Regions from separate parts of the Streptantibioticus cattleyicolor NRRL 8057 genome, predicted to be linked through region 2. Evidence: riboswitches for the same ligand, from Rfam matches in the RefSeq annotation. Region 2 holds a riboswitch; each other region holds the start of a gene.

Region 1 (10,740 bases), 1.7 Mb from region 2:
ACCGCGGCGTCGTCCAGGATCTCCTCGATGCGCAGCAACTGGTTGTACTTGGCGACGCGGTCGGAACGGGCCGGGGCACCGGTCTTGATCTGGCCGCAGTTGGTGGCCACGGCCAGGTCGGCGATGGTGACGTCCTCGGTCTCGCCGGAGCGGTGCGACATCATGCACTTGTAGCCGCTGCGCTGGGCCAGCTCGACGGCGTCCAGCGTCTCGGTGAGCGAGCCGATCTGGTTGACCTTCACCAGCAGCGCGTTGGCGGTGTTGCTGTCGATGCCGCGCTGGAGGCGCTCGGGGTTGGTGACGAACAGGTCGTCACCGACGAGCTGGACCTTGTCGCCGAGCTGGTCGGTGATGGTCTTCCAGCCGTCCCAGTCCTCCTCGTGCAGCGGGTCCTCGATGGAGACCAGCGGGTAGGCGTCGACCAGCTCGCCGTAGTAGGCGCTCATCTCGGCGGCGGTGCGCTCCTTGCCCTCGAAGACGTAGACGCCCTCCTTGTAGAACTCGGAGGCGGCGACGTCCAGGGCGAGCGCGATGTCCTGGCCGGGCTGGAAGCCGGCCTTCTTGATGGCCTCCACGATCAGGTCGAGGGCGGCCCGGTTGGACTCCAGGTCGGGCGCGAAGCCGCCCTCGTCGCCGAGGCCGGTGGACAGGCCGCGCTCCTTGAGGACGCCCTTGAGCGCGTGGTACGTCTCGGCACCCCAGCGCAGCGCCTCGGAGAACGACTCGGCGCCGATCGGCGCGATCATGAACTCCTGGATGTCCACGTTGGAGTCGGCGTGGGCGCCGCCGTTGAGGATGTTCATCATCGGCACCGGCAGCACGTGCGCGTTGGGGCCGCCGATGTAGCGGAAGAGCGGCAGGTCGGACGCCTCGGAGGCGGCGTGCGCCACGGCCAGGGAGACGCCGAGGATGGCGTTGGCGCCCAGCGAGGACTTGTCGGGGGTGGCGTCCAGGTCGAGCATCGCCTGGTCGATCAGGCGCTGCTCGGTGGCGTCGTAGCCGACCAGCTCCGGACCGATCTGCTCGATGACGGCGAGGACGGCCTTCTCGACGCCCTTGCCCCCGTAGCGCGCCTTGTCACCGTCGCGGAGTTCGAGGGCCTCGAAGGCGCCGGTGGAGGCGCCGGACGGAACGGCGGCACGACCGGTGCTGCCGTCGTCGAGGCCGACCTCGACCTCGACGGTGGGGTTGCCTCGCGAGTCGAGGATTTCCCGGGCTACGACGACGTCGATGGACGGCACGAGCATCTCCTTTGGGATGTGTGTCTTGCTCTGCGCCATGAGCCTAACCGGCGCGGGGCCCGGCCCGGCCCGACGGTCCGGACGCCGGGCCGAAAATGCCCCGGCCGGACACGCTCGGGGGAAGGCGTGTCCGGCCGGGGAGACGGGGACGGGCGCTCGGCGCGCCCTGGCCCGGCGCGGGCCGCCCCCGTTACCGGGGGTGCCCGGGCCGGCCCTGGTCAGCGCAGGTGCAGGTGCTGACCGGGGAAGATGAGGTTGGCGTCCTTGACGACGTCCTTGTTGAGGTCGAAGAGCTTCTGCCAGCCACCGGCGACCTGGTGGTCGGCGGCGATCTTCGACAGGGTGTCGCCGGCCTGGACGGTGTACTCACCGGTGCCGCGCTGCACCGGGGCGGCCGGGGCGGCGTGCCGCGGGGCGTGGCGGTGCTGGGTGGGGGCCGGGGCGGCGGGCTTGGCCGGCTTGACGGCGTCGGTCTGCGCCGAGGCGGCGTTGCCGGAGCCGGCGGTGTCGACCGCCGGAGCGGGGCCGCCGGAGGTCAGCGGACCGGCGTAGGCGCACTGCCAGGCGCCCGGGCCCTGCATCTTCAGCAGCTGCTCGGCGACGGCGATCTGCTGGTCCTTGGTGGCGTAGTCGGCACGCGAGGCGTACTTCAGACCGCCGGCGGCGGCCCAGCTGGACGGCGAGAACTGCAGGCCGCCGTAGTGGCCGTTGCCACCGGTGTCGTGGTTGGACCAGTTGCCGCTGGACTCGCACTGGGCGACGCGGTCCCACACGGAGACCGAGGCGGCGGAGGCGGAGGTGGCGCTCAGCAGCGGAGCGGCGACGGCGGCGCCGGCGACACCGGCGAACGTGGCGATGCGAACGGCCTTGGAGGCACGACGGTGCTTGCCCATGGGGAAGTGATCCTCACCGACGCCTACGAGGTGAGCTGTCGGGTGCGGGCCGAGTGAGTGCCCGGTCGGTGCCGTGGTGGCACGCGACTTAACCCCAAGCCGGGCCGTGCGGCGGGGCGTTGGGCCCGTACCGTCCGGTCCGGCGGAGAACCTGGGTCCCCCGCTCCTGCCTACGGCGCTCTCGCGTCGACTGTTCCCGTCGGTGGGCGGCAGGACTCGGCGTTCCCGACCGACAGGGCTCGCGGTGGCGAGCGGTGAAGACCATAAGCACAGCCCCGCCGGGCCCGGCAACCACGGCCGGGTTCCCGGCCAGGGCCCCGGCTAGGACCGCGACGGGGACGAAAACGCAGGTCGACGGCGGTGCGCTCAAGATCGGCAACGGTCGGACGGGGGCGCCGGCCGGGAGAGTTATGTCACAGCCGGACGCCCCCTTACCCGGGGTTCAGTGACCGAGGGTGAGGTGCTGTCCGGGCAGGATCAGGTCGGGGTCGGAGCCCACCACGGACTTGTTGGCGTCGTACAGCGCCGGCCAGCCGCCCGTCACGGAGTGGTCGGTGGCGATCTGGGAGAGGTTGTCCCCGGGCCGGACGGTGTAGGCGGCGGACGTGTCGCCCTGCCGCGGCACGGTGGGGCGGGCGTGGGAGCCGCCGCGGGAGGTCTCGTCGTCGCCGCCGCGGTCACCGGTGGCGGGGGCGGAGGGGGTCTCCTGCGGGGCCTGCGCGGTGGTGTCGGGGACCGGGGGCTTGGCGTGGCGGCCGGTGGGGGTGGGGCTGCCGGAGGGGGTGGTGGTGGGGCTGCCGGCCGACGGGGTCGGGGAGGCGGAGGACGAGGCGGTGCCCGACGGGGTCGGGGAGGCCGACGGGGTGCCGGAGGGCGCGGTGGAGGCCGAGGCCGACGGTGTCGGGGAGGAGGCCGAGGAAGAGGAGGAGGGGGCGGACGGGCCGGTGTCCGGGCCGGTGTCCTGCGGGCCGTCGGAGGGGCGGGCCGGCGGGTCGTCGTGGGTGCGGGTGGTGCCGGAGGCGGTGCCGTCCCCGGTCTGCGGGACGCCGGGGTCGACGGCGGCGGGGGCGCCGCCCTGGGTCAGCCCCGCGTCGGCGGCGCAGTCCTGCCAGGCGGAGACGCCGCGGGCGGCGAGGATCTTCTCGGCCACGGCTATCTGCTGCTGCCGGCTGGCCAGGTCGGGCTGGGGCGCGTACGACAGGCCGCCGTACTGCTCCCACTCGGACTGGGTCAGCAGCAGCCCGCCGTAGTAGCCGTTGCCGGTGTCGGCGCTCCACGCGCCGCCGCTCTCGCACTGGGCGACCCGGTCCCAGGTGCCGGTGGACGCGGCCTGGGCGCCACCGGAGGCCAGCAGCGGCAGTGTCATCCCGGCCCCTGCGACCCCGGCGGCCACGACGATTCTGGGCGCCTGCCGCGGCTTTCGGTGCTGGCCGTTACCGGACCTGAGCATGGAGTGCCTTTCTCCGACGTCACGGACGACCGCAGAGCGTAGCGTCGTTCGGTGGCGGTTACGGGGGGATGTAGTGGAGATCACGCGACGGTCACGTTACTGACGAGTCGTCAGTTGACCTTGTTCGCACCGGTATCGGCCGAGCGGTCCGGCTCCGGGGTGAACGTCACCGGGAGTTCCCGCAGACCGCGCATGATCAGCCCGCCACGCCACCGCAACTCCCCTTCCGGCACCGCGAGTTGGAGGTCGGGCAGCCGGGTCAGCAGGGTGGCCAGCGCGGTCCTGCCCTCCAGCCGGGCCAGCGGGGCGCCCAGGCAGTAGTGGATGCCGTGGCCGAAGCCCAGGTGCGGGTTGTCCCGGCGGGCCAGGTCGAGGGTGTCGGGCCGGTCGAACCGCGCCGGGTCCCGGTCGGCGGCGGCCAGCACCACCAGCACCGGCTCCCCCGTGCCGATCCGCCGGCCGCCGATGGTCAGCGGCTCGGTGGCGAACCGCCAGGTCGCCAGCTCCACCGGCCCGTCGTACCGCAGCAGCTCCTCGACCCCGGTGTCCAGCACCGCCGTCTCCCCCGCCGCCAGCGCGTCGGTGAGCACCCGGCGCTGCCCCGGGTCGCGCAGCAGGGCGTAGGTGCCGTTGCCGATCAGGTTCACGGTGGTCTCGAAACCGGCGAACAGCAGGATGAACGCCATCGCGGCGGCCTCGTTCTCGGTCAGGTGCTCCCCGTGGTCACTGGCCCGGATCAGCCCCGAGATCAGGTCGTCGCCGAGCGCGGCCCGCTTGCGGTGGATGAGTTCCAGCAGGTAGGCGCGCATCCGTTTGACCGCCCGGGCGACCCCGCCGCGCGGCCCGCCGCCGTGCCGGATCATCGTCCCCGCCCAGTCCCGGAAATCGTCCTGGTCCTCGGCGGGCACCCCCAACAGGTCGCAGATGGCGTAGATCGGCAGCGGAAAGGCGAACTCGTGGATGAGGTCCGCCGACCCCCGCCCGGCGAAGCCGTCGATCAGCCGGTCGGTCAGCGCCTGCACCCGCGGCGCGAACTCCGCCACCCGCCGCGGCGTGAACGCCTTCGACACCAGCCGCCGCAACCGGGTGTGGTCGGGCGGATCGATGTTGAGCAGATGCGTCATGAGATCCGCGCTCCGCTCCCCCGGGATCCCAACCTTCCCCTTGGCGTGCGCCCGCTCGCTGTGGTGCACCGGGTTCTTCGACAGCCGGGCGTCCGCCAGCGCCTGCCGCGCGTCGGCGTACCGCGTCACCAGCCACGCGTTCACCCCACTGGGCAGCGTGGTCCGGTGCACCGGGGAGTTCTCCCGCAGCCACGCGTACGAGGGGTAGGGGTCGGCTGCGAACTCCCAGCTGAACAGGGACGGCGAAGGGGCGGCGGGCTCGTGGTCGTGCACGCCTCGACGGTAGCCGGTGGCCCGGCGCGCCCGGCGCCCGCGTCAGCGCCGCGGGGACCGGCCCAGCAGGGTGTCGCGGCTGAGGCGGTCGGCGCGGCGGGTGGTCTCGGGGAGGCGGTAGGAGGGGGCGAGGGCCAGCACGTGACGGCAGGCGGTGTCGAGGTCGATGCCGTGGCCCACGGAGACGTAGACGGGCTTGACGCCGTCCTGGGTGCGCAGCGCGCGGCCGACGGTCTCGCCGTCGTCCACGAGGTCGGCCTGCGCGCCGCGCCCGGACCCGAGGGCGGCCGGGTCGTAGCGGCCGACGAACGGGGTCTTGGCGACGCCGGCCGACGGGATGCCGGTGAGCAGCCCGAGGTGGCAGGCGAGTCCGAAACGGCGCGGGTGCGCCAGCCCGTGCCCGTCGCACAGCAGCAGCTCCGGGACCGACTCCAGGCGGTTCAACGCCTCGACGAGAACGGGGATTTCGCGGAAGGCGAACAGTCCCGGCACGTACGGGAAGGTGGCCACGCCCTGGGCCGTGGCCTGCTCGACGACGTCCAGCGTGGCGGTGTCCAGCACCACGACCCCGGCCGCGACGCGGTCCGACCCCTCGGCGTAGGCCACGTCCACCCCGGCGACCAGCCTCGGGCGGATCGGGCCCGGCCCGAGGCGGTCCACGTGGTCGCGGAGGCGTTCCTGGAGGCACAGGGCGTCGGCCTCGGTCCGAGGCCACGGCTCGTCAAGCGTGAAGCGCACACCCCATTCTGTCGCCCCCGCGGGTTCGCTCGCGCTGGCGGTCAGCCATTACCTCCCCGGGTTCCCCCGATCCCCCGTCTCGTCGTGGCTGACGTCACAGCTGTTTCCCCCCGCCCACCCGTGGCTGTGTTCGTACAGTGCGGGATGCGCACTGTCTGCCTGGGTTCCCGGGGGCCCTCCGGGGTGACTCCTCGCTCCACGCATCGTCTTCGGCTCTCCGCCGGTCCGCTGGGTCGCTGCGGGGACACCCCTGCACGCCCCCGTTCCGCATCGTTCCGCGCTGCGGCACGGGGTGGGTAAGAAAGGAGATCGGGGTCACCCCAACCTCCTCACTCACCCCCACCCGCGAAGAGAGGCACCCGCCAACGGACAGAAGGGGGTGTGCCGGGGGTGTCCCCGCAGCGACCCAGCGGGGCGGCCGAAAGCCGACAACGAAACCTGGAGCGAGGAGTCACCCCCGGCGCGCCCCCGACCCCGCACCGGCAATAGGCGAACCCACCCCGTGCCGAACCAAACCAAAAACCCACCCCCACCACCCACCAGACAGGGGCGAACGGGGGCCACCCCGGCAACCCGAACCGGGCGAACCGGCCACCACTGCATGGCCGGCCCAGCCGTGAGGGGCGGGGATACGGGGCCACCCCGGAAACCTGGAGCGGGCGAACCGGCCACCGCGTGATGGCCGGCCAAGCCGTGGGGGGCGGGGGGTTAGGTGCGGGGGCCGGGGTAGTCGCGGAATTCTTGGGGGCGGCGGCGACGGCCGTCGCGGGGGACCTCTTCGGCGGGCCGGGAGACGTCCTCGTACCCGCTCTCCACCTCGGGCGAGCGCTGCTCGACCGAGGTGGGCTCCCCGTACTGCTCACGCGTCCGCCACGCCGCCCCCCTCGGCTGCGGCGTCTGCGGCGGCACCGGCTCCTTCTCCCGCCTGCGACGCCCGTAGTGGAGCGCCAGGAAGCCCAGCGCGATGACGATGACGACGCCCACCACGAAGGGTCCGACGCCGACCAGCAGATCCTTGGTGACGGCTAGGTCCGTGCTCGGTGACCGCATCATGAGGCTCGGGTACCCGGCCGGCGGCGGATCACTCGGGCGGGGGCGGGCCCCCTGTCACTCGGGCCGGGCGGCGGCCTCCGCCGACCGGACCGCCGCGCGGTAGCGGCGGGCGGCGGCCCGCAGCGCGGACTCCGGGTCCACGCCCTGCCGTTCGGCGAGCGCGGCCAGGGCGAGCAGCCGGTCGCCGAGGTCGGCGTCGTCGGCGGGGGGCGGGGGCACGTCGAGGCCGGCGGCGCGTACCCGGCCGGCCAGTTTGGCCGCGAGGGCGAGGGCGGGCTGGTCGAGCGGGACGCCCTCGGTGACCGAGGAACGCCGTTTCTCGGCGGCCTTGGTGCGCAGCCAGTGCTCCTTGACCTCCTCCGGGGTGTGCGCGGTCTCGGTGCCGAAGACGTGCGGATGGCGGCGGATCAACTTGTCGACCAGCGCCCCGGCCACGTCGTCGATGGAGAACGGCTCCTCGGGGTCGTCCTGCGCGATGCGGGCGTGGAAGACCACCTGGAGCAGGACGTCGCCCAGTTCTTCCAGGTAGGCGGCGCGGTCGCCGTCCTCGATCGCCTCGACGAGTTCGTACGCCTCCTCGATGAGGTACTTCACCAGGCCCTCGCCGGTGCGGGTGCCGCTCCACGGGCATTCGGCGCGGATGCGGTCCATCACCTGGACGAGGTCGAGCAGCCGGGCCCCGGGCAGGTCGTAGGAGGCGGGGAGGAGTTCCAGGTCGGGCATGCGCAGCCGGCCGGAGCCGGCCAGCCGGGCCAGTTCGTCGGTGAGCGCGGGGTCGCCGTCGGCCGCCGGTATCACCAGCACCGTGCGGCCTCCGGCGGCGCGGTCCACCAGTTCGCGGCCGGAGGGCGCCGCGTGCTCCACGGTGATCCCGGCCTCCCGCAGATACGGCAGTTGCGGGTGGCCGGGGTCGGGGCACAGGACCTCGTCGGCCGAGCGCAGGGCCTGCCAGGCGGGCCAGGAGAGCAGTCCGGGGGCCACCCGGTGGCTGGTGGTGAGGAGCACCAGACGGCCGGGGCCGGCGGTGGGGGCAACGGTGTCGGTCACCCCTCGAACGTACCCCGGACCTGTGACAACGCCACGCGGCCGGCCCCCGGACCGGCGTCAGCCCTGGAGGCTCACCGATCCCGGGGCGGGGGTCAGCGCCTTGCGCACCCACGGTTCGGTGGCGGTGCCCAGCGACAGGGTCTGGGCGTGCCACGTCCCGTAGCGCGGGTTGACGTCGATGCCGAGCCGCGCGGAGGTCTTGGCCAGCGACTTGGTGAGCGCGGCCTGGCCGTCCGGGGAGTTGAGGTCGACGCCCTGCCGGTGGGCGAGGGCCTGCGCCTCGGCCTGGACCCGGTAGAAGTCGTCGATCTGGCCGGGGGCGACGGCGTACTGCTGGAGGAGTTGTTCGCGCAGCGCGGTCGGGCCGCCCGCCTGCTGTTCCGCGGTGGCCCGCAGTTCCTGGACCTGGCGCCGGGTGACGGTGATCCCGGCGTCGCGGGCGGCCCGGTCGAGCACCCGGTCGAAGAGCATGGAGCCGAGGGTGGCCCGGCTCAGGTCACCGGTGGCCTGCCCGAGCTGGGCGGTCCGGCCGGCGCCGCCCTCGGCGTCGCGTACCGCCTCGACCCGGGCCTGGAGGGCGGAGACCGGGATCTTCTCGCCGCCGACCACCGCAGCCGCACCCGGGTGCGCGGTGCCGCAGGAGGTGAGCAGCGGTGTGGCGGCCAGCAGCGCTGCGGCGGTCACGGAGAGCGTGGCGGTACGGCGGCGGACCATGGAGCCTCCCGGCGGTTGATCGAGCGGTACGTGCATCGACCTGGCGCTGATCGAGAATAAGGACTCGCGGCCTGTGATATCCACAACTCCGCGACACTCCGCACAACGACGTCCCGCCCGCCCGGTGTCGCCCGGCTCCGTGGGCGTACCGGGCGGGCGGCCGCGTCAGGTGCCGATCACCGAGGTCAGGAACTCCGCCGTCCACTGGAGCAGTTCCCGGCCGACCACCGGCTTGCCGCCGATCGTGCCGGTGGACGGACGCGGCACCAGCACCTGCTTGGCGGCGGGCTTGAGGACGCTGCGCGGGTGGAGCCGCTTGAGGCGCAGCTCCTGCGACTCGCGCAACTCCACCGGCCCGAAGCGGATGTTGGAGCCCTGCAGGGTGATGTCGGTGACCCCGACCCGGCGGGCCAGCAGCCGCAGGCCGGCCACGAGCAGCAGGTTCTCCACCGGCTCGGGCAACTTGCCGTACCGGTCGGCGAGTTCCTCCCGTACCGAGGCGATGTCCTCCTCGGAGTTGACGGCCGCGATGGCGCGGTAGGCCTGGAGGCGCAGCTGCTCGCCGGGGGCGTAGTCGTGCGGGACGTGGGCGTCGACCGGCAGCTCGATCTTGACCTCCAGCGGCGCCTCCTCCTCGGCGCCCGCCCCGGACTCCAGCGCCGCCCGGTAGTCGGCGACCGCCTCGCCGACCATGCGCACGTACAGGTCGAAGCCGACCCCGGCGATGTGGCCGGACTGCTCACCGCCGAGCAGGTTTCCGGCGCCGCGGATCTCCAGGTCCTTCATGGCCACGTACATGCCCGCGCCCATCTCGGTGTGCTGGGCGATGGTGGCCAGCCGCTCGTGGGCGGTCTCGGTGAGCGGCTTCTCCGGCGGGTACAGGAAGTAGGCGTAGCCGCGTTCCCGGCCCCGGCCGACCCGGCCGCGCAGCTGGTGGAGCTGGCTGAGGCCGAAGTTGTCGCCGCGTTCGACGATGAGCGTGTTGGCGTTGGAGATGTCGATGCCGGACTCCACGATCGTGGTGGAGACCAGCACGTCGAACTTCTTCTCCCAGAAGTCCACCACGACCTGTTCCAGCGCCGTTTCGGACATCTGGCCGTGCGCGGTGGCGATCCGCGCCTCGGGGACGATCTCCCGCAGCCGGGCGGCGGCCCGGTCGATGGACTCCACCCGGTTGTGGATGTAGAAGACCTGGCCCTCGCGGAGCAGTTCACGCCGGATGGCGGCGCCGATCTGCTTCTCCTCGTAGGGGCCGACGAAGGTGAGCACCGGGTGGCGCTCCTCCGGCGGGGTGGTGATGGTGGACATCTCGCGGATCCCGGTGACCGCCATCTCCAGGGTGCGCGGGATCGGGGTGGCCGACATGGTGAGCACGTCCACGTTGGCCCGCAGCTTCTTCAGCTGCTCCTTGTGCTCGACGCCGAAGCGCTGCTCCTCGTCGACGATGACCAGCCCGAGGTCCTTGAACCGGGTCTCGGAGGAGAACAGCCGGTGGGTGCCGATCACCAGGTCGACCGAGCCATCCCGCAGCCCTTCCAGCACGGCCTTGGCCTCGGTGTCGGTCTGGAACCGGGAGAGCGCCTTGACCACCACCGGGAACTGCGCGTACCGCTCGGTGAAGGTGGAGTAGTGCTGCTGCACCAGCAGCGTGGTGGGCACCAGCACGGCGGCCTGCTTGCCGTCCTGCACCGCCTTGAACGCCGCCCGCACCGCGATCTCGGTCTTGCCGTAGCCGACGTCGCCGCAGATCAGCCGGTCCATCGGGACCGACTTCTCCATGTCCTCCTTGACCTCGGCGATGGTGGTGAGCTGGTCGGGGGTCTCGGCGTACGGGAAGGCGTCCTCCAGCTCACGCTGCCAGGGGGTGTCCGGGCCGAAGGCGTGGCCGGGGGCGGCCATCCGCGCCGAGTACAGCTTGATCAGGTCGGCGGCGATCTCCTTGACCGCCTTCTTGGCGCGGGCCTTGGTCTTCGTCCAGTCGGCGCCGCCGAGCCGGTGCAGGGTGGGGGCCTCGCCGCCCACGTACTTGGTGATCTGCTCCAGCTGGTCGGTGGGGACGAAGAGCCGGTCGCCGGGCTGGCCGCGCTTGGCGGGGGCGTACTCCACCAGCAGGTATTCGCGGGTGGCGCCCTGCACGGTGCGCTGGACCATCTCCACGTACCGGCCCACGCCGTGCTGCTCGTGCACGATGTAGTCGCCGGGCTGGA
Region 2 (10,740 bases):
GAGCAGTCGGTGTGGATGTCGCACGGTGACGCCTGCTCGGCCGCGCCCGAGGGCTTCACGGTGACGGCCTCCACCGACGCCGTCCCGGTCGCCGCCTTCGAGTGCGACGAGCGGCGGCTGTACGGGGTGCAGTACCACCCCGAGGTCATGCACTCCACCCACGGCCAGCAGGTGCTGGAGCACTTCCTGTACCGCGGGGCGGGTCTGGAGCCGACCTGGACCACGCACAACGTGGTCGAGGAGCAGGTCGCCGCCATCCGGGAGCAGGTCGGGGACAAGCGGGTCATCTGCGGGCTGTCCGGCGGCGTGGACTCCGCGGTCGCCGCGGCCCTGGTGCAGAAGGCCGTGGGCGACCAGCTGACCTGCGTCTTCGTCGACCACGGGCTGCTGCGCAAGGGCGAGGGCGAGCAGGTCGAGAAGGACTTCGTGGCCGCCACCGGCGTCCAGCTGAAGGTCGTCGACGCGCAGGAGCGGTTCCTGGCCGCGCTCGCCGGGAAGACCGACCCGGAGGAGAAGCGGAAGATCATCGGCCGGGAGTTCATCCGGGTCTTCGAGCAGGCCGCCGCCGAGGTGGTCGCCGAGGCCGGTGCGCACGGGGAGTCCGTGGAGTTCCTGGTCCAGGGCACGCTCTACCCGGACGTGGTGGAGTCCGGCGGCGGCACCGGCACCGCCAACATCAAGTCGCACCACAACGTCGGCGGCCTGCCGGAGGACCTCCAGTTCCGGCTGGTCGAGCCGCTGCGCAAGCTCTTCAAGGACGAGGTGCGCAAGGTCGGCGAGGAGCTGGGGCTGCCCGCCGAGATCGTCTGGCGCCAGCCGTTCCCCGGCCCGGGCCTGGGCATCCGGATCATCGGCGAGGTCACCCGCGACCGGCTCGACCTGCTGCGGGACGCCGACGCCATCGCCCGCGAGGAGCTGACCGCGGCCGGTCTCGACCGCGAGATCTGGCAGTGCCCGGTGGTCCTGCTCGCCGACGTCCGCTCGGTCGGCGTCCAGGGCGACGGCCGTACCTACGGCCACCCGGTCGTGCTGCGCCCGGTCTCCTCCGAGGACGCGATGACCGCCGACTGGTCCCGCCTCCCCTACGACGTCCTGGCCCGCATCTCCACCCGCATCACCAACGAGGTCCGCGACGTCAACCGCGTCGTCCTCGACGTCACCAGCAAGCCCCCGGGCACCATCGAGTGGGAGTAGCCCTCTCGAACATGTCAACGGCCGCGCCGCCACCCGCACTTTCGGGTGGCGGCGCGGCCGTTTCCGCCGGGTACGCTCTTCATACGGTGCAGGATCCCGTCCATGGGAGGAACCATGACTGCCGAGTCGCTGCCCGCCACCGCCTCGCCGTGGCCCGAGCCTCCGCGTGACGGCTACACCGTGGACGATCTGTTCACCCTGCCCGACCTCCCGCCGCACACCGAGTTGATCGACGGGCGTTTGGTCTTCGTGAGTCCGCAGCGGCGTTTCCACACCTTGACGATGTTGTTGCTGGACAACGGTCTACGCCGGACGATTCCCGAAGACTTCCGGGTACGGCGGGAGATGGCGGTCGTGTTGAGCAAGCGCACTGTGCTGGAGCCCGATCTGGTCGTGGTACGGGCGGAGGCGGACGCCGATCTCGACCAGACCCGATATGAGGCCAACGACGTACTCATCGCCGTCGAGGTCGTCTCCCCAGACTCCGAGGCTCGTGACCGGGACACCAAGCCGCACAAATACGCGCAAGCCGGAATCCCGCACTTCTGGCGGGTCGAGAAGACCGGCGACAAGAAGCACCCGGCCGTCTACGTCTACGAACTCGACCCGACGACCAGGACCTACGTCGTCACCGGCATCCACCGCGACCACCTCAAGCTCGACGTCCCCTTCACCGTCGACATCGACCTCACCGAGATCGACCGGCTGTAGCCGTCCTCGCTCTGGCCATCTCCGGTACCTGGGGGTAACTTCCGCGCATGACGGAAGCAGGGACGCCGAGGAGGCCGCCGGGGGCGATACCCGTGGAGCGGCTGGAGTTCGAGATGCCGCCGCGGTTCGGGGGGGACGTGGTGGCCGAGCGGCGGTACCGGAAGGAGCGGCTGGCGGCGGCGTTGCGGTTGTTCGGGCGGTTCGGGTTCGAGGAGGGGGTGGCCGGGCACGTCACGGCGCGGGATCCGGAGTTCACGGACCATTTCTGGGTCAACCCGTTCGGGATGTCGTTCCGGCACGTGACGGTGGGCGACCTGATCCTGGTCAACGAGGACGGGCAGGTCGTGGAGGGGCGCTACCACGTCAACCAGGCGGCGTTCGCCATCCATTCACAGGTGCACCGGGCGCGGCCGGACGTGGTGGCGGCGGCGCACAGTCACTCCACGTACGGGCGGGCGCTGGCGGCGTTGGGGGAGCTGCTGGAGCCGATCACCCAGGACGTGTGCGCGTTCTACGAGGACCACGCGCTCTTCGACGACTACACCGGGGTCGTGGTCGACACCGAGGAGGGGCGCCGGATCGCCGAGGCGCTCGGGCCGCACAAGGCCGTCATCCTGCGCAACCACGGTCTGCTCACCGTCGGTGACTCGGTGGACGCCGCCGCCTGGTGGTTCATCACCATGGAACGCTCCTGCCAGGTGCAGCTCGCGGCCAAGGCGGCCGGCAAGCCGGTGGCGATCTCCCACGAGAACGCGGTACGCACCCGCGACCAGCTCGGCAACGACCTCGTCGCCTGGATCAACTACCAGCCGCTCCATCAGCAGACCGTGCGCGCCGAGCCCGATCTGCTGCGCTGACGCGGGGTGGCGCACGGGAGTTACCATGCCCGCACCGAGTGATTCGCGCCTTTCGCGCGGAATCGGGCAGGTGTTGGCAGATGATCACGCTGAGCACGCAGTCCCTCGCCGCCGACTACTTCATCGTCGGACCGCTGCTGATGGGCATCGGCTTCATCGGCGCCATGGCGTTCGTGGGGATCTTCTACGGGGTGATGCACCGCGGCCGGCCGCGGTGGGCGCCGCGCGGTCCGGCGGCGGCACCGCAGCCGCGGTCCGGGAGCTGGCGCACCGCGGAGGAGTACCGCACCCGGCGGGTCGCCGAGGACCACGGCCCCGGCCACGACGGCATGGCACCCGTGGGGTACGAGGCGTCCCGCCCCGAGCCGCCGCCGGAGGTGCCGCGCGACGGCCGGCGCCGCATGCCCTACGAGCTGCGGGACACCTACCCCGGCCGGTGCGCCGAGGCGGTGCCCCCGCAGGCCGGACCGCTCCCGGGCAGCTCCGAGGCCGGCCGCTGACGCCCGGGGGCTCAGCCGTCGTCGCGGGCCCGGTGCTCGCGCACCGCCCCGGTCACCGCCCCGGTGACGGCGGCCAGCGCCATGCCGCCGAGCACCACGGGCACCAGCAAGGTCACCCGGGGGTGCCACGCGCCGGCGACGTCGAGGGCGAAGCCGGCGGCCACGGCCAGGAAGACCAGGCCGGCCACGAGCGTGCCGGTCCGCAAGGGACGACGGGACTCACGACGACTGGTCACGGACGACCTCCACCTCTCCCGTGCCCACGTGCAGCGTGAGCTGGACCGTACCCGACGACGCGGTGCCCGCCGCCGGACCGAGCAGGGCGGAACGTTCCACCCAGGGGCCGCCCGACACCCGCTGGTCGCCGGGGAGGCGGACGTCACCGAGGCCGACCTTGGCGGAGACCTCGACGGTGGCGTCCTTCGGCACCAGGACCCGCAGGCGTCCGGCGCCCACGTCGGCGCCGGCGTCGAGCGTCCGGCCGCCGAGGCGCACCCCGGTCAGGTCCAGTTCGGCCTGTCCGGTGCCGAGTTGGTAGTGCGGCTGGACCTGGGTCGCGTCCGCCGGGCGCCAGACCACGTCGTGCCAGTCGGTGCCGACCGACTTGGGCAGGACCGCGGCCCCGGCCAGCAGGGCGCAGGTGATCAGCGCCCAGGTGATGGTGCCGCCCCCCGAGCGGCCGAGGAAGGCGCCGGCCACCAGGCCGAGCCCGAAGACCGCGAGGGCGGCGACCAGTCCGGCCTCCAGCGTGGTGCCGAGCGGATGGTGCGGCCAGGTGAGCGTCATCACCAGCGCCGCCACCGCCACGGCCAGGGAGAACGTGGCCAGCCCCAGCCCGGTGCCCGGCCGGCGTTCCCGGGGCGCGGGACGCGGGGGCGGCGTCCAGACGGGCGGCTGCGCGGCGGTGGTGCCCGGCGGGGTCTCCTTCTCCAGGTTCACCGGCGGGGTGGCCGAGGCGTCCTCCGGTCCCCACAGGTAGCCGGTGGTGCCGCGGGGCTCGCGCCACCAGGAGGGGCCGGCCGTGGTGGGCGGCGGCTGGGGGGCCGGGGGCGCGACGGGGGAGGCGGCCGAGGCCGCGGTCTCGCCGCCCTCCGGCCCGGTGGGCGCCGCCGCGCGCCGCCGCCGCGACCAGTACACGGCCGCCGCGGTCACCGCCAGCAGGCAGAGCGAGAACGACTGGGTGTCGCCGTTGTCCAGGGTGGACAGGAAGAAGCCGGTGCCGGCCAGGGTGAGCAGCAGCGCGGTGAGCACGGCGCCGTCGATCCGCCCGGTGAGCAGCCGGTGCAGCTCGGTCTCGTCCTCGCCCTCCAGCGGGATCAGCAGCCAGCCGATGCCGTAGACGATCAGCCCGATGCCGCCGGTGAGGGCGAGGATCGACAGGACGACGCGGAAGATCACCGGGTCCATGCCGAAGTAGCGGCCGGCGCCGCCGCACACCCCGCCCAGGACCTTCTGGCGGGTGCTGCGCCGCAGGGTCGGGGCCGGCGGCGCGGCCTGCTCGGCCGGGCCCCCGGCGCGCCGCGGGCCGGTGCCGGGCGGGGGCGTCGCCCGGTCGCCGCCCGGGTGGCCGCCCAAGTCACCGGGCCCGTCGCCGGGCCGGCCGGCGTGCGGGGTGTGGTCGTCGTGCGTCATGGCTCCATGGTGACCGCCCGGCCACCCCGGCCGGTATCGGTGACGACCCTGGTCGAACCCTGATTACGCGGGCCGCCGGAGGGTGGCGAGGCCGGGGACCGGCCCCGGGGGTTCTCAGGGGCGTACCCTGATGCCTGCCCGCCCGCTGTCGTGTGACGATCGGATCATGTCAGCCAGTACCGCGCCCGCCGGGTCCGTCCACGGCGAGTTGGACGACGCCCCGCCACGGCTCTACCGGAGTTCGGAAGGGCGCATGATCGGCGGGGTGGCCCGCGGTCTCGCCGGACACCTCGGACTGCCGGTCGCCTGGGTACGGCTGGCCTTCGTGCTGCTGGCCACCATCGGCGGTCTCGGGGTGCCGTTGTACGCGGCGTTCTGGTTCGTCGTTCCGCTGGGGGTCGGCGGGGTCGCCGAGACGCGGCCGGGCGCGCTGCGCGCCACGCCGTCCGGGCGGCGGGTGGACCGGGGCCACGTGCTGGCGCTGCTGGTGATGGCGGCCGGGTTCTTCGTCCTGCTGCGCAACCTGCGGATGGGCGACGCCGCGTACGTGTGGCCGACGCTGCTGAGCGCGGCCGGGGTCACCCTGGTGTGGCGGCAGGCCGACAACGCCCGGCGGGCCCGCTGGGTGGAGATGAGCCGCAGCAAGCGGTGGCTGCCGGTGGCGCGCGGCGCGGCCGGGGTGATCCTGATGGCCGCCGGGTTCACCAGCTTCCTGGTGGTCCGCGGCTCGATCGGCAACCTCGGCACCGTCCTGCAGGCGTCCCTCGCCGTGATCGTCGGCATCGCCCTGCTCACCGGCCCCTACGTGGTGCGGATGACCCAGGACCTCTCCGCCGAGCGCCGCGAGCGGATACGGGCCCAGGAACGCGCCGAGGTCGCCGCCCACGTGCACGACTCCGTGCTGCACACCCTCACCCTGATCCAGCGCCGCGCCGACGACCCGCGCGAGGTGGCCCGGCTGGCCCGGGCCCAGGAACGCGAACTGCGCGCCTGGCTCTACCGCCCCGAGGGCACCGGCCGCGAGGACGAGCCGGCCACCCTGGCCGAGGCTGTCCGCCGGGCCGCCGCCGGGGTGGAGGACCAGCACGGGGTCCCGGTGGAGGTGGTCTGCGTCGGCGACTGCCCGCTCGACGGGACGCTGGGCGCCCTGATCCAGGCGGCGCGTGAGGCGATGGTGAACGCGGCCAAGTACGGTGGCGACGAACCCGTCCAGGTGTACGCCGAGGCCGAGGAGGAGAAGGTCTTCGTCTCGGTGCGGGACCGCGGTCCCGGCTTCGACCTCGACCAGGTTCCGGACGACCGGATGGGCGTACGCGAGTCGATCATCGGCCGGATGAAGCGCAACGGCGGCGAGGCGCGGCTGCGCGCCGCGCCGGGCGGGGGGACCGAAGTGGAACTGGAGATGGGAAGGTCGGCGGGATGAGCGACGAGGCGCAGACCCCGAGGCGGGTACGGGTGGTGCTGGTGGACGACCACCGGATGTTCCGTACCGGTGTCCAGGCCGAGATCGGCGACACCGGGGCCACCGGGGTGGAGGTCGTGGGGGAGGCCGCCGACGTCGACCAGGCGGTGGCGGTGGTCACCGGCACCCGGCCGGACGTGGTCCTGCTCGACGTGCACCTGCCGGGCGGCGGCGGGGTGGAGGTGCTGCGGCGCTGCGCCACGCTGAGCGCGGACCCGGAGCGGCCGGTGCGGTTCCTGGCGCTGTCGGTCTCGGACGCGGCCGAGGACGTGATCGGGGTGATCCGCGGCGGCGCCCGCGGCTACGTCACCAAGACGATCACCGGCCCCGACCTGGTCGACTCGATCTTCCGGGTGGCCGACGGGGACGCCGTCTTCTCGCCGCGGCTGGCCGGGTTCGTGCTCGACGCCTTCGCCTCCACCGACGCGCCGCCGGTCGACGAGGACCTCGACCGGCTCACCCAGCGTGAGCGGGAGGTGCTGCGGCTGATCGCCCGGGGCTACGCCTACAAGGAGATCGCCAAGCAGCTGTTCATCTCGGTGAAGACGGTGGAGTCCCATGTCTCCGCGGTGCTGCGGAAGTTGCAGCTGTCCAACCGGCACGAGCTGACCCGCTGGGCGGCGGCGCGTCGGCTGGTCTGAGCCGGGCGCCGGTCAGGCCGGGCGCACCGCGCCGCTGAGCGGGTGCTCGTCCACCGGGGCCAGCCGCACGTGGGAGCCGGGGTGCGGGGCGTGGATCATCCGGCCGTGGCCCACGTAGAGGCCGACGTGGCGCACGCCGTGGAAGAAGACCAGGTCGCCGGGGCGGAGCCGGTCGCGGGTCACCGGGGTTCCGGCGGAGATCTGGGTGTAGGTGGTGCGCGGAAGGGCGACCCCGGCGGCCCGCCAGGCGGCCTGGGTCAGCCCGGAGCAGTCGTAGCCGTCCGGTCCGGTGCCGCCCCACCGGTAGGCCTTGCCGAGCTGCGCGTAGGCGTAGGCGACGGCCTGGGCGGCGGCGGTGGTGGCGGCCGTGTCGGGGGCGGTGACCGCCTCCGGGGCGCGGTGGTGCGGGGCGGGCACCGCGTGGCCGTCGGCGGCGGCCGCGGTGGCGGTGGCCGCGCCGGCCATGGCGAGGGTGGCGGCGGTACGGGCCACCAGACGGCTTCCGGCGCCGTTGAGCAGCCACTGCTTGGGTTTTCGGTGCGAGGGCACGGCGATGACGCTCCGTTTCCAGCCGGGTTCTGGTGGGTGATGGGGCTGGTGAGGGACGGTAGACGCCGGGGTAACGGGTAGGGAGGTGAACGACCGGGAGTGGCGGTAAGGGATCGTCCCCGTATCGCCCGGTGACCGTGGGTGAACGGATGCCGGGCGGACGGATGCCGAGCGGGACCGGACGGAGCGTTCCGGTCCGGGGCGGCGGTCACCGGTGGTAAGGACGGCCCCGCGCCGTCCGTTTCCCGGGGCCGTACCCGCGTCAAGATCCCGGACGGGGGCCGCATACGCTCGCCGTCATGGACGTACTCATTCACCTCTTCGTCGGCCTGCACATCATCGGCATCGCCGCGCTGCTCGGCGGCTTCCTGACCCAGATGAAGGCGTTGGGCCGCGGGGAAGCCCGGATCGTCCCGGCGATGCTGCACGGCGCGCTGACCATGCTGGTCACCGGCATCGTGCTGATGGGGCTCAACGAGGCCCAGCACTACCACCTGAACTACGTGAAGTTCGGGGTGAAGATCGCCGTCCTGGTGGTGATCCTGGGCCTGGTCTACGTCAAGCGGGACGAGGAGCGGGTGCCCAAGGGCGTCGTCGGCGCGGTCGGCGGGCTGACCATGGCCAACATCTTCATCGCGGTGCTGTGGACGTGATCCGCCGCGAGGGGTGAACGAAACGAGGGGCGCGGGCCGGACGGTCCGCGCCCCTTGTCGTGTCCGCGCGCCCGCGGACTACGCCGGGCGCACCGCGCCGTAGATCGGCATCTCGGTGACCGGGGCTATCTTCACCACGGTGCCGGTGTGCGGGGCGTGGATCATCTGGCCGCCGCCGATGTACAGGCCGACGTGGCTGATGTCGCCGTAGAAGAAGACCAGGTCACCGGGTTGCAGCTCGGAGGTGGAGACCCGGGTGCCGGCCTTGACCTGGTCCCAGGTGGTGCGCGGCAGGGAGACCCCGGCGGCCTGCCAGGCGGCCTGGGTCAGCCCGGAGCAGTCGAAGGAGTTGGGCCCGGTGGCGCCCCACACGTAGGGCTTGCCGAGCTGCTCCCGGGCGAAGGCGATCGCCTTGGCGGCCCGGGTGGAGGCCGAGCCGTCGCGCCAGCCGCCGGCCGGGGTGCCGGAGGTCCCCGAGGCGTCCGAGGACGAGCCGGACTGGTCGTGCTGCTGCTGGGCGGCGAGGCGGGCGGCGGCGCGCTCCGCCTCGGCCTCCTTCTGCTTCTCCAGCGCCGCGAGCCGCGCCTTCTCCTGCGCCGTGAGGCTGTTGAGCAGGTTCTGCGCCTCGGTGAGCTTCTGCTGCACCGCCCGCTTCTGGTCGGCCAGTTCGCGCTGGGCGTCGCTGAGCGACTGGAGGCTCTTGGCGGCCTCGGCGCGCTTGCGGGCCGCGGTGACCTGCTGGGTCTCGAACCGGGCGACGACCTGCCGCCGCTTGGCCGTCTCCCGGGACATCAGGTGCGTCTGGTCGAAGTACTGCTGCGGGTCGTCGGCGAGGAAGAACTGCGCGGTCTGGCCGAGGCCGCCGGTGCGGTACTGGGCGGCGGCGAACTGGCCGAGCGCCCGCCGTGACTCGTTGATCTGCTGCGCGCCGCGGGCCATCTGGTCGAGGAGCTGGTCGGCCTTGCGGCGCTGGGCTGCGGTGGACTCCGCGGCCTGGTTGTACCGCTGGGTGGCGACCTCGGCCTGGTGGTTGAGCGAGTCGACCTGGCGCTGCACGTCCTCGATGGAGGGCTGCGGCGGCTTGGCGGGGGCGGCCGTCGCCGTCTCGCTCAGCAGGGTCATGGTGGCCAGGGCGGCCGAGGTGATCCCGATCGCGGCCCGCGGCCCGGCGCCGGCGAGCGTTCGGGACAGGGGCGTACGGGGCTTGCGGTGCGACGCCAACGCGGGCGCTCCTTCCGTGGACCGCCTACCGGGTTAGCTGTCGGGTTCGGGCTTCGGAAGGCCGCCCTACGGCCCTCGCGCACGGTTACGCGCCGGCCGATTCACCCCAAGTCCTGCGTGTGGTTCCCCGGTTCCGGCCACGCCGGACTCAGCGGAGGCGTACCGTCTCGACGCCTTCGCCGAGTTGGGGACGGCCGCCTGATCGAGCACGCTAGCGAACGCGTGTGGCTGATGTGAAGGCCGGGACGTGATTTCTCCGAAACCGTTCTGTGATCTTTGGCACCCGGCCCACCGCCGCCTCCGGCCGGACCCACGGAGCGGGCCCGCGCTGTCGGTGCCGCCGCATAGACTCGTACGACGATGAGCAGCCTCTTCGACGACAGCTTCCTGGCCGACCTCGGACCCGCCGGCGAGGAGCCCCCGCCACCGCCGGACCCGGAGCACGAGCACGCGCCGGAAGAGCTGCCGGACGACCTGTTCGGCGGCAGGTACGACGCGCCCCTGCCCCGGGACGCCCACTACCGCGACGGGGCGCCGCGCCCGGTGGTCGACCCGGCCACGCTGCTGGAGGGCCTCAACGAGCAGCAGCGCGCCGCCGTCGTCCACTCCGGCTCCCCGCTGCTCATCGTCGCCGGGGCCGGCTCGGGCAAGACCCGGGTGCTCACCCACCGCATCGCCCACCTGCTGGCCGCCCGCCATGTCCACCCGGGCCAGATCCTGGCGATCACCTTCACCAACAAGGCCGCCGGGGAGATGAAGGAGCGCGTCGAGCAGCTCGTCGGCCCCCGGTCGGCCGCGATGTGGGTCTCCACGTTCCACAGCGCGTGCGTGCGCATCCTGCGCCGCGAGGGCAGGAAGCTCGGCTTCACCTCCAGCTTCTCGATCTACGACGCCGCCGACTCGCGGCGGCTGATGGCGCTGGTCTGCCGCGATCTCGACCTGGACCCCAAGCAGTTCCCGCCCAAGTCGTTCAGCGCCCAGGTCTCCAACCTCAAGAACGAGCTGATCGACGAGGAGACCTTCGCCGCCCGCGCGGAGAACCCGTTCGAGAAGAAGCTGGCCGAGGCGTACGCGCTCTACCAGGCGCGGCTGCGCGAGGCCAACGCCCTCGACTTCGACGACATCATCATGACCACCGTCCACCTGCTCCAGGCGTTCCCGGACGTCGCCGAGCACTACCGCCGCCGCTTCCGGCACGTGCTGGTGGACGAGTACCAGGACACCAACCACGCGCAGTACACGCTCGTACGCGAACTGGTGGGCCCCGCCTCCGGCACCGCCACCGGCGAGGGCCCCCGCGAGGGCGACGGCCCGGCCGAA
Region 3 (7,659 bases), 3.6 Mb from region 2:
CTCGGCGACCCCGGGCACCACGTCCACCGGGATCCCCAGCCGCAGCCCCTCCCGGATCGCCGCGCCGCGCAGCCGCCGTTCCGGCTCCACCGCCACCACCTCGCTCACCTCCCGCGGATAGTGCCGGAAGTTGAGCCCGGAACCGGCCCCGATCTCCAGCACCCGCCCGGAGAGCCCGGCCAGCGACTCCTCCCGGTAGCGCGGCATCCCCGCCCGGCGGTCCAGCCCCGGCGCGCACCGCGCGTACCACCGGGCGAAGAGCGGATGACGCACCGGCTCCCTCCCCGGCCGCCCGGTCACCGTCCCCATCCGAGGCCCCCTTTCCCGCGGAACGCCCCCATTCTGCCGGTTCCGCCCCCGCGAGGGGAGACCGCGTGCGGCCCCCGCGAACGCGCCCCCCGGGGAGGGTGGGTTCACGCCGCCTGCCGTCGGCGTCCCCTCCCGGCGCCCACCCCGCGAACGCGCCCTCGCAGGGGCCGTGGCGCCGGCCCGGTGACGCGTCCGGTACGGGTGCGGGCGCTCAGCGGCTCGTCTGCCGCAGGCTCTACCGTGCAGTCGCCTCCGCTGAGAGAGGCCACGCGAACGCGCCCCGGTCGGACGGCAGTTGTCCGCCGCAGGCTCTGTCGCGCGGCTGCCTACGCCGGGGGGAGCGCGCCAACGCGGGCCGCGGCGCCCACCCCGTGACGATGCCCGGCACGGGCGCGGGCAACCGGGAGTTGCCGACCGCGGGCCCTGTCGCGCAGCCCCCACCGAGGGGCCCGCACGACCGCGCCCCTCCCGGAGGGCGCCGCAGCCGCTACCGCGCGACCGACTCCGCCGGAGGGCGGGTTGCCGATGCCACCCGGGTCGCGAACGCCGACGCGTCCCAGGTGCCGCCCAGTTCGGGGGCGAGCCAGTCGGGGGCCGTACGGCGGAAGGTGTCCGGGGGGAGGGTGCCGCTGGCTTCGGGGATGGCGCCGAGCAGGGGGACGCCGGTGACCTCGGGGAGGTCGGCGACGTTGCAGCGGGCGGCGAGGCCGGGGTGGGTCGGCCAGGCGCCGATGACGACGCCGGGGCAGGACAGGCCGCGGCGGCGCAGTTCGCGGACGGTCAGTTCGGTGGCGTTGAGCGTGCCGAGCCCGGCCTGTGCGACCACCAGCACCGGCGCGTCGAGCAGCGCGGCGGCGTCGGCCAGCGTCGCGTCGTCGTCGAACCGGACCAGCAGCCCGCCGGCCCCCTCCACCAGCACCAGGTCGTGCCCGGCGGCGAGCCGGCCGGCCGCCTCGGCGACCTGGTGCGGGCGCACCGCCGGCCGCCCCGACCGGCGGGCCGCGGTCGCCGGCGCCAACGGCTCGGGGAACCGGGCGAGTTCGGCCGTGGTGACCGCCCCCGCCAGCCGTACCACCGTGGCCGCGTCCCCCGGCTCGTCCGGGCCCACCCCGGTCTGGGCCGGCTTGAGCACCGCCACCGTCCGCCCGGCCGCCACCGCCGCCGCGGCCACCGCCGCCGTGGTCACCGTCTTGCCGATCTCGGTGCCGGTCCCCGTCACGAACATCACGGCCATCGTCAGCCCTCCCTCGCCGCGGCCAGCACCGCCGCGCAGATACGTGCCACGTCGTCGTCCCCGGTGACGTACGGCGGCATGGTGTAGATCAGGTCGCGGAACGGACGCAGCCACACCCCGGCGCGCACCGCGGCCCGGGTGGCGGCGGCCACGTCCACGTCGTGGTCGAGCTGCACCACCCCGATCGCGCCCAGCACGCGGACGTCCCGCACCCCGGGCAGCGCGGCGGCGGGGGCCAGCCCGGCGCGCAGCCCCGACTCGATCCGCCGGACCTCGCCGGCCCAGTCCTGGCCGAGCAGCAGGTCGATGGAGGCACCGGCCACCGCGGCGGCCAGCGGGTTGCCCATGAACGTCGGCCCGTGCGCCAGCACCGGCACCGCGCCGCCGGAGATCCCCTCGGCCACCCGGGACGTGCACAACGTGGCCGCCAGCGTCAGGTAACCGCCGGTCAGCGCCTTGCCCACGCACATCACATCGGGGGCCACCCCGGCGTGCCCGGCCGCGAACAGGGCACCGGTGCGGCCGAAACCGGTGGCGATCTCGTCCAGCACCAGCAGGACGTCGTGCTCGTCGCAGGCCTCCCGCAGCACCCGCAGGTAACCGGGGGAGTGGAAGCGCATCCCGCCCGCGCCCTGCACCACCGGCTCCACGACCACCGCGGCCAGCTCGTCGGCGTCCCGGGCGATCAGGTCCCGCAGGTGGTCGCGGTATCCGGGGTCGGGCTCGTCGGCGAAGCCGCCCGGTGGGGCGTCCGCGAAGACCTGCGCCGGCAGCAGCCCGGACCACAGGTGGTGCATGCCGCCGTCCGGATCGCACACCGACATCGGCTGCCAGGTGTCCCCGTGGTAGCCGCCGCGCCAGGTCAGCAGCCGCCGCTTGGCCGGACGCCCCACGGAACGCCAGTACTGCAGGCACATCTTGACCGCCACCTCGACCGAGACCGACCCGGAGTCGGCCAGGAAGACATGGCGCAACGGCTCCGGGGTGATCTCCACCAGCCGGGTGGCGAGCCGGACGGCCGGCTCATGGGTGAGCCCGCCGAACATCACATGGCTCATCCGCTCCAACTGGCCGCGGGCCGCCTCGTTGAGCACCGGGTGGTTGTAGCCGTGGATCGCCGACCACCACGACGACATGCCGTCCACCAGCTCGGTTCGTCCGCCGTCCAGCGCCGCCACCCGCAGCCGGACCCCGGCGGCCGACTCCACCACCAGCGGCTCCTCCCGGCCGGGCATCGGGCCGTACGGATGCCACACGTGCGCCCGGTCGAGCCGCAGCAGCTCGCGGACGCCGTCCGCCTCACGCATTGGGCGGCAGGTCGGTACCGGCGCCACGGCGGCGCACGGCGACCAGGTCGGTGCGCGCGGCGGCGGGCACGGCGGACGCGTCCTCCTGCGCCGTGTCCGGCCGCGGCGCGCAGGAGCCCTCGGCGTGACCGCAGCCGCCCGCCGCGCCCCGCCGGTGCTCCGGCAGCGTGGCCGTCCCCGCGCCCTCCACCTCGAAGCCGGCGTCGGCGATCATCTCCAGGTCGGCCTTGCCCGCCTGGCCCTCGCTGGTCAGGTAGTCGCCCAGGAAGACGGAGTTGACCAGGTGCAGGGCGAGCGGCTGGAGGGTCCGCAGATGGATCTCGCGCCCGCCGGCCAGCCGCACCTCCACGTCCGGGCAGACGAACCGCACCATCGCCAGGATCCGCAGGCACCGCTGCGGCGTCAGCGTCCACTCCTTGGCCAGCGGGGTGCCCTCGAACGGGATCAGGAAGTTGACCGGCACCGAGTCCGGGTCGAGTCCGCGCAGCGCGAAGACCACGTCCACCAGGTCCTCGTCGCTCTCGCCCATCCCCGCGATCAGCCCGGAGCACGCCGACATCCCGGCGCCCTGGGCCTGCTTGACGGTGGCCACCCGGTCGGCGAAGTCATGCGTGGTGCAGATGTCGCCGTAGGTGTTCTCGGAGGTGTTGAGGTTGTGGTTGTAGGCATCGGCGCCGGCCGCCCGCAGCCGTTCGGCCTGGCCGTCGGAGAGCAGGCCGAGGCAGGCGCAGACCTCCACGTCCTCGTTGTGCTCCTTGATGGCCTCGATGGTCTTCGCCACCCGGTCGACGTCCCGGTCGGTGGGGCCGCGTCCGCTGGCCACCAGGCAGACCCGCTTGGCGCCGCCGGCCACCCCGGCCGCCGCCGCCTCGGACGCCTCCTTGGGCCCCAGCCAGGTGTACTTGAGGATGTCGGCACCCGAGCCGAGCCGCTGCGAGCAGTACGAGCAATCCTCCGGACACAGCCCCGACTTGAGGTTGACCAGATAGTTGAGCTTCACCCGCCGCCCGAACCACCTGCGGCGCACCCGGCCGGCCGCGGCTACCACGTCCAGCAGTTCGTCGTCGGAGGTGGCCAGCACCGCCAGCGCCTCCTCGCGGGTCGGCGACTCGCCCCGCAGTCCCTTGTCCACCAGCGTCTTCAGCAGGTCCATGGGGTTAGATCCTGGCCGAGCGGAAGGGCTCGGACCAGTGCGGGATGACACAAGTCACGGCAGTCGGCGTGTGTGGATCACCACATCGGCCGACCGCCCCGCGCCGGGTTAGGTTGCCTGCAAACCAACCGACCACCCGGGACCGTCATGACGCCTGCCGCTGATCACCGCTCCGCCTCCGGTGCCCGTACCGGGGCCGCCCCGGCCGACCCGTTCGGCTGGCTCACGGCCCGGGCGGAGGTACGGCGCCGGGCCGGGCTCGTCCGGGTGCTGCGGCCCCGCGCGGCCGACAGCGCCCACCTCGACCTGGCCGGCAACGACTACCTCGGGCTCGCCCGCCACCCGGAGGTGACCCGGGCCGCCGCCGACGCCGCGCTGCGCTGGGGCGCCGGCTCCACCGGGTCCCGGCTGGTCACCGGCTCCACCGAACTGCACGCCCGGCTGGAGGCCGAACTCGCCGAGTTCTGCGGCTTCGAGGCGGCCCTGGTCTTCGCCACCGGCTACGCCGCCAACCTGGCCGCCGTCACCGCGCTCTCCGGGCCCGACGCGCTGATCGTCTCCGACGAGGCCAACCACGCCTCGCTCATCGACGGCTGCCGGCTGGCCCGCGCCCGGCGCCTCGTCGTCCCGCACCGCGACCCCGAAGCGGTCGGCAAGGCGCTCGACGGCCACCCCGGCAGCGCCCTGGTCGTCACCGACTCGGTCTTCTCGGTGGACGGGGACGCGGCACCGCTGGCCGGCCTCGCCGAGGTGTGCCGGACGGCCGGGGCCGCGCTGCTGGTGGACGACGCGCACGGACTCGGCGTCCTCGGCGCGGGCGGGCGCGGACTGCCGGCCTCCGTCGGGCTCGCCGGCGCCCCCGGGGTGGTGGCCACCGTCACCCTCTCCAAGGCGCTCGGCGCCCAGGGCGGCGCGGTGCTCGGCCCGGCGCCGGTCATCGAGCACCTGGTCAACTCCGCCCGGACGTTCATCTTCGACACCGGACTCGCCCCGGCCGCGGTCGGCGGCGCGCTGGCCGCGCTGCGGCTGCTGCGCCGCGAGCCGGAACGGGCGGAACGGGCACGCCAGGTCGCGTCACTGCTCCACCACGGGGTGACCGCCGCCGGACTGGTCTCCGCGCGGCCGGACGCCTGCGTGCTGTCGGTACGGGCGCCGTGCCCGGAGTCGGCGGTGCGCTGGGCCGCCGACTGCCGGGTCGCCGGGGTCGCCGTCGGCTGCTTCCGGCCGCCGTCCGTCCCCGACGGCATCTCCCGGCTGAGGCTGTCGGCGCGCGCGGACCTGACCGACCGTGAGGTGGCACGGGCCGTCGACGTCATCGCCGGTGCGGCACCGGAGGGCGCCAAGGCCCTTGCGTCCAAGGCGGGTTGACGACCGCGCCCCGGCTCGCCGATATGCCGTCCGCGCCCCCAAATGCCGCCCGCCCAGGCAGAGTTCACCGCTTCGAGGGACAGGCATATGCATTCGTTGGCGCCCGCGCGGGCCGCGGCGGCAGCATGGGGGCTCCGGCGGCCGGTCCTCCCGGCCGCCGTAGCTTGGCGAGCCGGTGGACAAGGGACGACGACGCGATGGCAGACCATCAGGAAGCTTCCGTCACGCTGCCGAGCGAGCCCGCCTCGGTCTCCGTCGCGCGCGGCTACGTCACCGGGGTCCTCGCCGACTGGGGGCTGCCGAAGGACGCCCCGGCGGCCGACGCCGTCCGGCTCATCGTCTCCGAACTCGCCACCAACGCCATCCGCCACACCGGCGGACGCTCGCCCGACTTCACCGTCGGCCTCCGCCTCGACGAGCACGAGTGGCTGCGCCTCGGGATCACCGACGGCCACCCCCGCCGCCCCCGGCGGCTGCCCCCCGCCCCGGACCGGGACAACGGCCGCGGGCTGCTCATCGTCGCCCACCTCGCGGCCGAAGCCGGCGGTTGCGTGACGGTCGAGCCGACCGCGGAGGGCGGCAAGACGGTGTGGATCGCGCTGCCCTGGCGGACTGCGGCGGCCGGGCCGGAACCCGCCGGCGAGGCGGGCGCGCGGTGACCCGGCCGCCGCTGCCCGCACGGAACGGCGCGGCGGCTCACCTCACCCGGCCGTACCAGACGTCCGGCGTCCAGATCCGCTCCAGCCGCACCCGGGCGCCGCTCTTCGGGGCGTGCCACATCCGGTTGTGGCCGGCGTAGACGCCGACGTGGTAGACGCCGTCGCCGTGGTGGAAGAAGACGAGGTCACCGGGGGCCCGGGCGGCGGCGGCCACGTGCCGGGTCCGCTGGTACTGGTCGGCCGCGGTGCGCGGCAGCGAACGGCCCACCGCGCGGAAGGCGTAGAGCGTCAGCCCCGAGCAGTCGAACCGGGACGGGCCGGTCGCCCCGTACTCGTACGGTGAGCCCTGCTTGGCGGCGACCACCTCCAGCACCCGGCCGGCCACGGTGGCGCCGCGGGCGGGCGCGGGCAGGCCGGGGACGAGGGCCCCGGCGGCGAGGGCGGCGGTGGTCAGGAGCGATGTGGTCGCGGCTCGGCCGAACAGGGCGGGAGAGCCAGACGGTGCAGACATGCGCACCCCTTCGTCCTAGCGCCTGCGAAGGATGGCCTGTCGGGTTCGGGCAGGCGAAGATGCCCGGCCGCTCTCGCGCGGCTTCACCCCAAGGGGCCGCTACCGGTGCGCCCGGACGGCCCCGTCATGATCGGGTCCTCCGCTCCTGCCAAGCTGTGGTGTCGACCTGGCGTCCGGGCGCCGGCAGGACTCGGCGTGCGCCCGGACCGCCCCGCCACCGCGGCGGGGGCTTGTCGTCACCACGGATGATGGCGCACCGATGCCAGTGTCGCCGATCGTGCCGAACCACCCGTGTCGCCGATCCCGGCCGGTAACTACCGCTGGTCACACGCGTGTTGCGGGGCTGAGAAAACGTCAAGGAAGGATGCACCACGGGAGTGGCGAATCCGCCGTACGGTGGAAATCGACTCCGCCCGGGCGGATCACCCTCGCCCCGATGGCGTACGCCCCGGGCCTTCCCGCGGGCCGGCGCCTCACCGCGGCGGCTGCTCCGGAGGGATCGCGGGCCTTCCCGCGCGCCGTTCGCCGTCGAGGACGCGCATGGCCTCCGCCAGCACCCTGGTGTGCAGCTCGTGTTCGCCGCGCTCGTACATCAGCTCGAGCGCGGCCCGCAGTTCCGTGGCCCGGGCCACCAGCGCCTGGGCGGCGCGCAGCGCGGAGTACGTCTGCGTGGTGCGCGCCGGGTTGATCTTCCCGAGCAGGTCGGCGGCTTCCAGATAGCGGTCGATGACCTCGCCCTCGGCCCGGGTGAGGGCGGGCAGCGGCGGCAGTTCGGGGACCACCTCGCTCACCTCGGGCCGGGTGCGGCGGGGGCCTTGCGGCTGCGGGTGAGGTGGTCGACCAGGCCGTACGCGCGGGCCCCGGGGCCGTCGAGGACGGTGGCGCGCTCGATGTCGGCCTGGATCCGCTCGATCGGCCGGCCGGTGTGCTCGGCCAGCAGCTCGGCGGTGCGGGTGCGCCGGCGTTCCATCTCGGCGGCCTGGATCTCCAGGTCGGCGGTGGTGCCCTGGACGGGCTCGGGGATGGCCGGCTGCTCCAGCACGATCCGGGCGCCGGGCAGGGCGAGCCGCTTGCCCGGGGTGCCCGCCGCCAGCAGCAGCGCCGCCGCGGCGACGGCC

Evidence for each region. Region 2 has a riboswitch for cyclic di-AMP ahead of SCATT_RS17430 (C40 family peptidase). Riboswitches for the same ligand answer to the same signal wherever they lie in the genome.
Region 1: it holds a riboswitch for cyclic di-AMP, as region 2 does, so the genes downstream of both, SCATT_RS09860 (LysM peptidoglycan-binding domain-containing protein) here and SCATT_RS17430 (C40 family peptidase) in region 2, are expected to answer to the same signal.
Region 3: it holds a riboswitch for cyclic di-AMP, as region 2 does, so the genes downstream of both, SCATT_RS01595 (C40 family peptidase) here and SCATT_RS17430 (C40 family peptidase) in region 2, are expected to answer to the same signal.

The regions. Positions count from the first base shown of each region.
Region 1 covers NC_017586.1:2,241,139-2,251,878, forward strand. The annotation lists gene eno (phosphopyruvate hydratase) at 1-1,241, opposite strand, end outside; gene SCATT_RS09860 (LysM peptidoglycan-binding domain-containing protein) at 1,460-2,134, opposite strand; cyclic di-AMP (ydaO/yuaA leader) riboswitch at 2,140-2,322, opposite strand; gene SCATT_RS09865 (LysM peptidoglycan-binding domain-containing protein) at 2,577-3,584, opposite strand; gene SCATT_RS09870 (cytochrome P450 family protein) at 3,695-4,981, opposite strand; gene SCATT_RS09875 (endonuclease V) at 5,024-5,719, opposite strand; gene SCATT_RS09880 (DUF6479 family protein) at 6,428-6,772, opposite strand; gene SCATT_RS09885 (nucleoside triphosphate pyrophosphohydrolase) at 6,827-7,819, opposite strand; gene SCATT_RS09890 (SurA N-terminal domain-containing protein) at 7,877-8,533, opposite strand; gene mfd (transcription-repair coupling factor) at 8,699-10,740, opposite strand, start outside.
Region 2 covers NC_017586.1:3,952,771-3,963,510, forward strand. The annotation lists gene guaA (glutamine-hydrolyzing GMP synthase) at 1-1,194, shown strand, start outside; gene SCATT_RS17385 (Uma2 family endonuclease) at 1,309-1,905, shown strand; gene SCATT_RS17390 (class II aldolase/adducin family protein) at 1,953-2,762, shown strand; gene SCATT_RS17395 (hypothetical protein) at 2,843-3,262, shown strand; gene SCATT_RS17400 (hypothetical protein) at 3,274-3,498, opposite strand; gene SCATT_RS17405 (PspC domain-containing protein) at 3,482-4,894, opposite strand; gene SCATT_RS17410 (ATP-binding protein) at 5,061-6,317, shown strand; gene SCATT_RS17415 (LuxR C-terminal-related transcriptional regulator) at 6,314-6,997, shown strand; partial or broken gene SCATT_RS40765 (C40 family peptidase) at 7,010-7,483, opposite strand; gene SCATT_RS17425 (hypothetical protein) at 7,846-8,199, shown strand; gene SCATT_RS17430 (C40 family peptidase) at 8,278-9,420, opposite strand; cyclic di-AMP (ydaO/yuaA leader) riboswitch at 9,428-9,584, opposite strand; gene pcrA (DNA helicase PcrA) at 9,781-10,740, shown strand, end outside.
Region 3 covers NC_017586.1:403,735-411,393, reverse strand. The annotation lists gene SCATT_RS01625 (class I SAM-dependent methyltransferase) at 1-309, opposite strand, end outside; gene bioD (dethiobiotin synthase) at 797-1,543, opposite strand; gene SCATT_RS01615 (adenosylmethionine--8-amino-7-oxononanoate transaminase) at 1,546-2,850, opposite strand; gene bioB (biotin synthase BioB) at 2,843-4,003, opposite strand; gene SCATT_RS01605 (8-amino-7-oxononanoate synthase) at 4,151-5,371, shown strand; gene SCATT_RS01600 (ATP-binding protein) at 5,569-6,030, shown strand; gene SCATT_RS01595 (C40 family peptidase) at 6,068-6,541, opposite strand; cyclic di-AMP (ydaO/yuaA leader) riboswitch at 6,546-6,712, opposite strand; gene SCATT_RS01590 (hypothetical protein) at 7,015-7,323, opposite strand; gene SCATT_RS01585 (ATP-dependent Clp protease proteolytic subunit) at 7,329-7,659, opposite strand, start outside.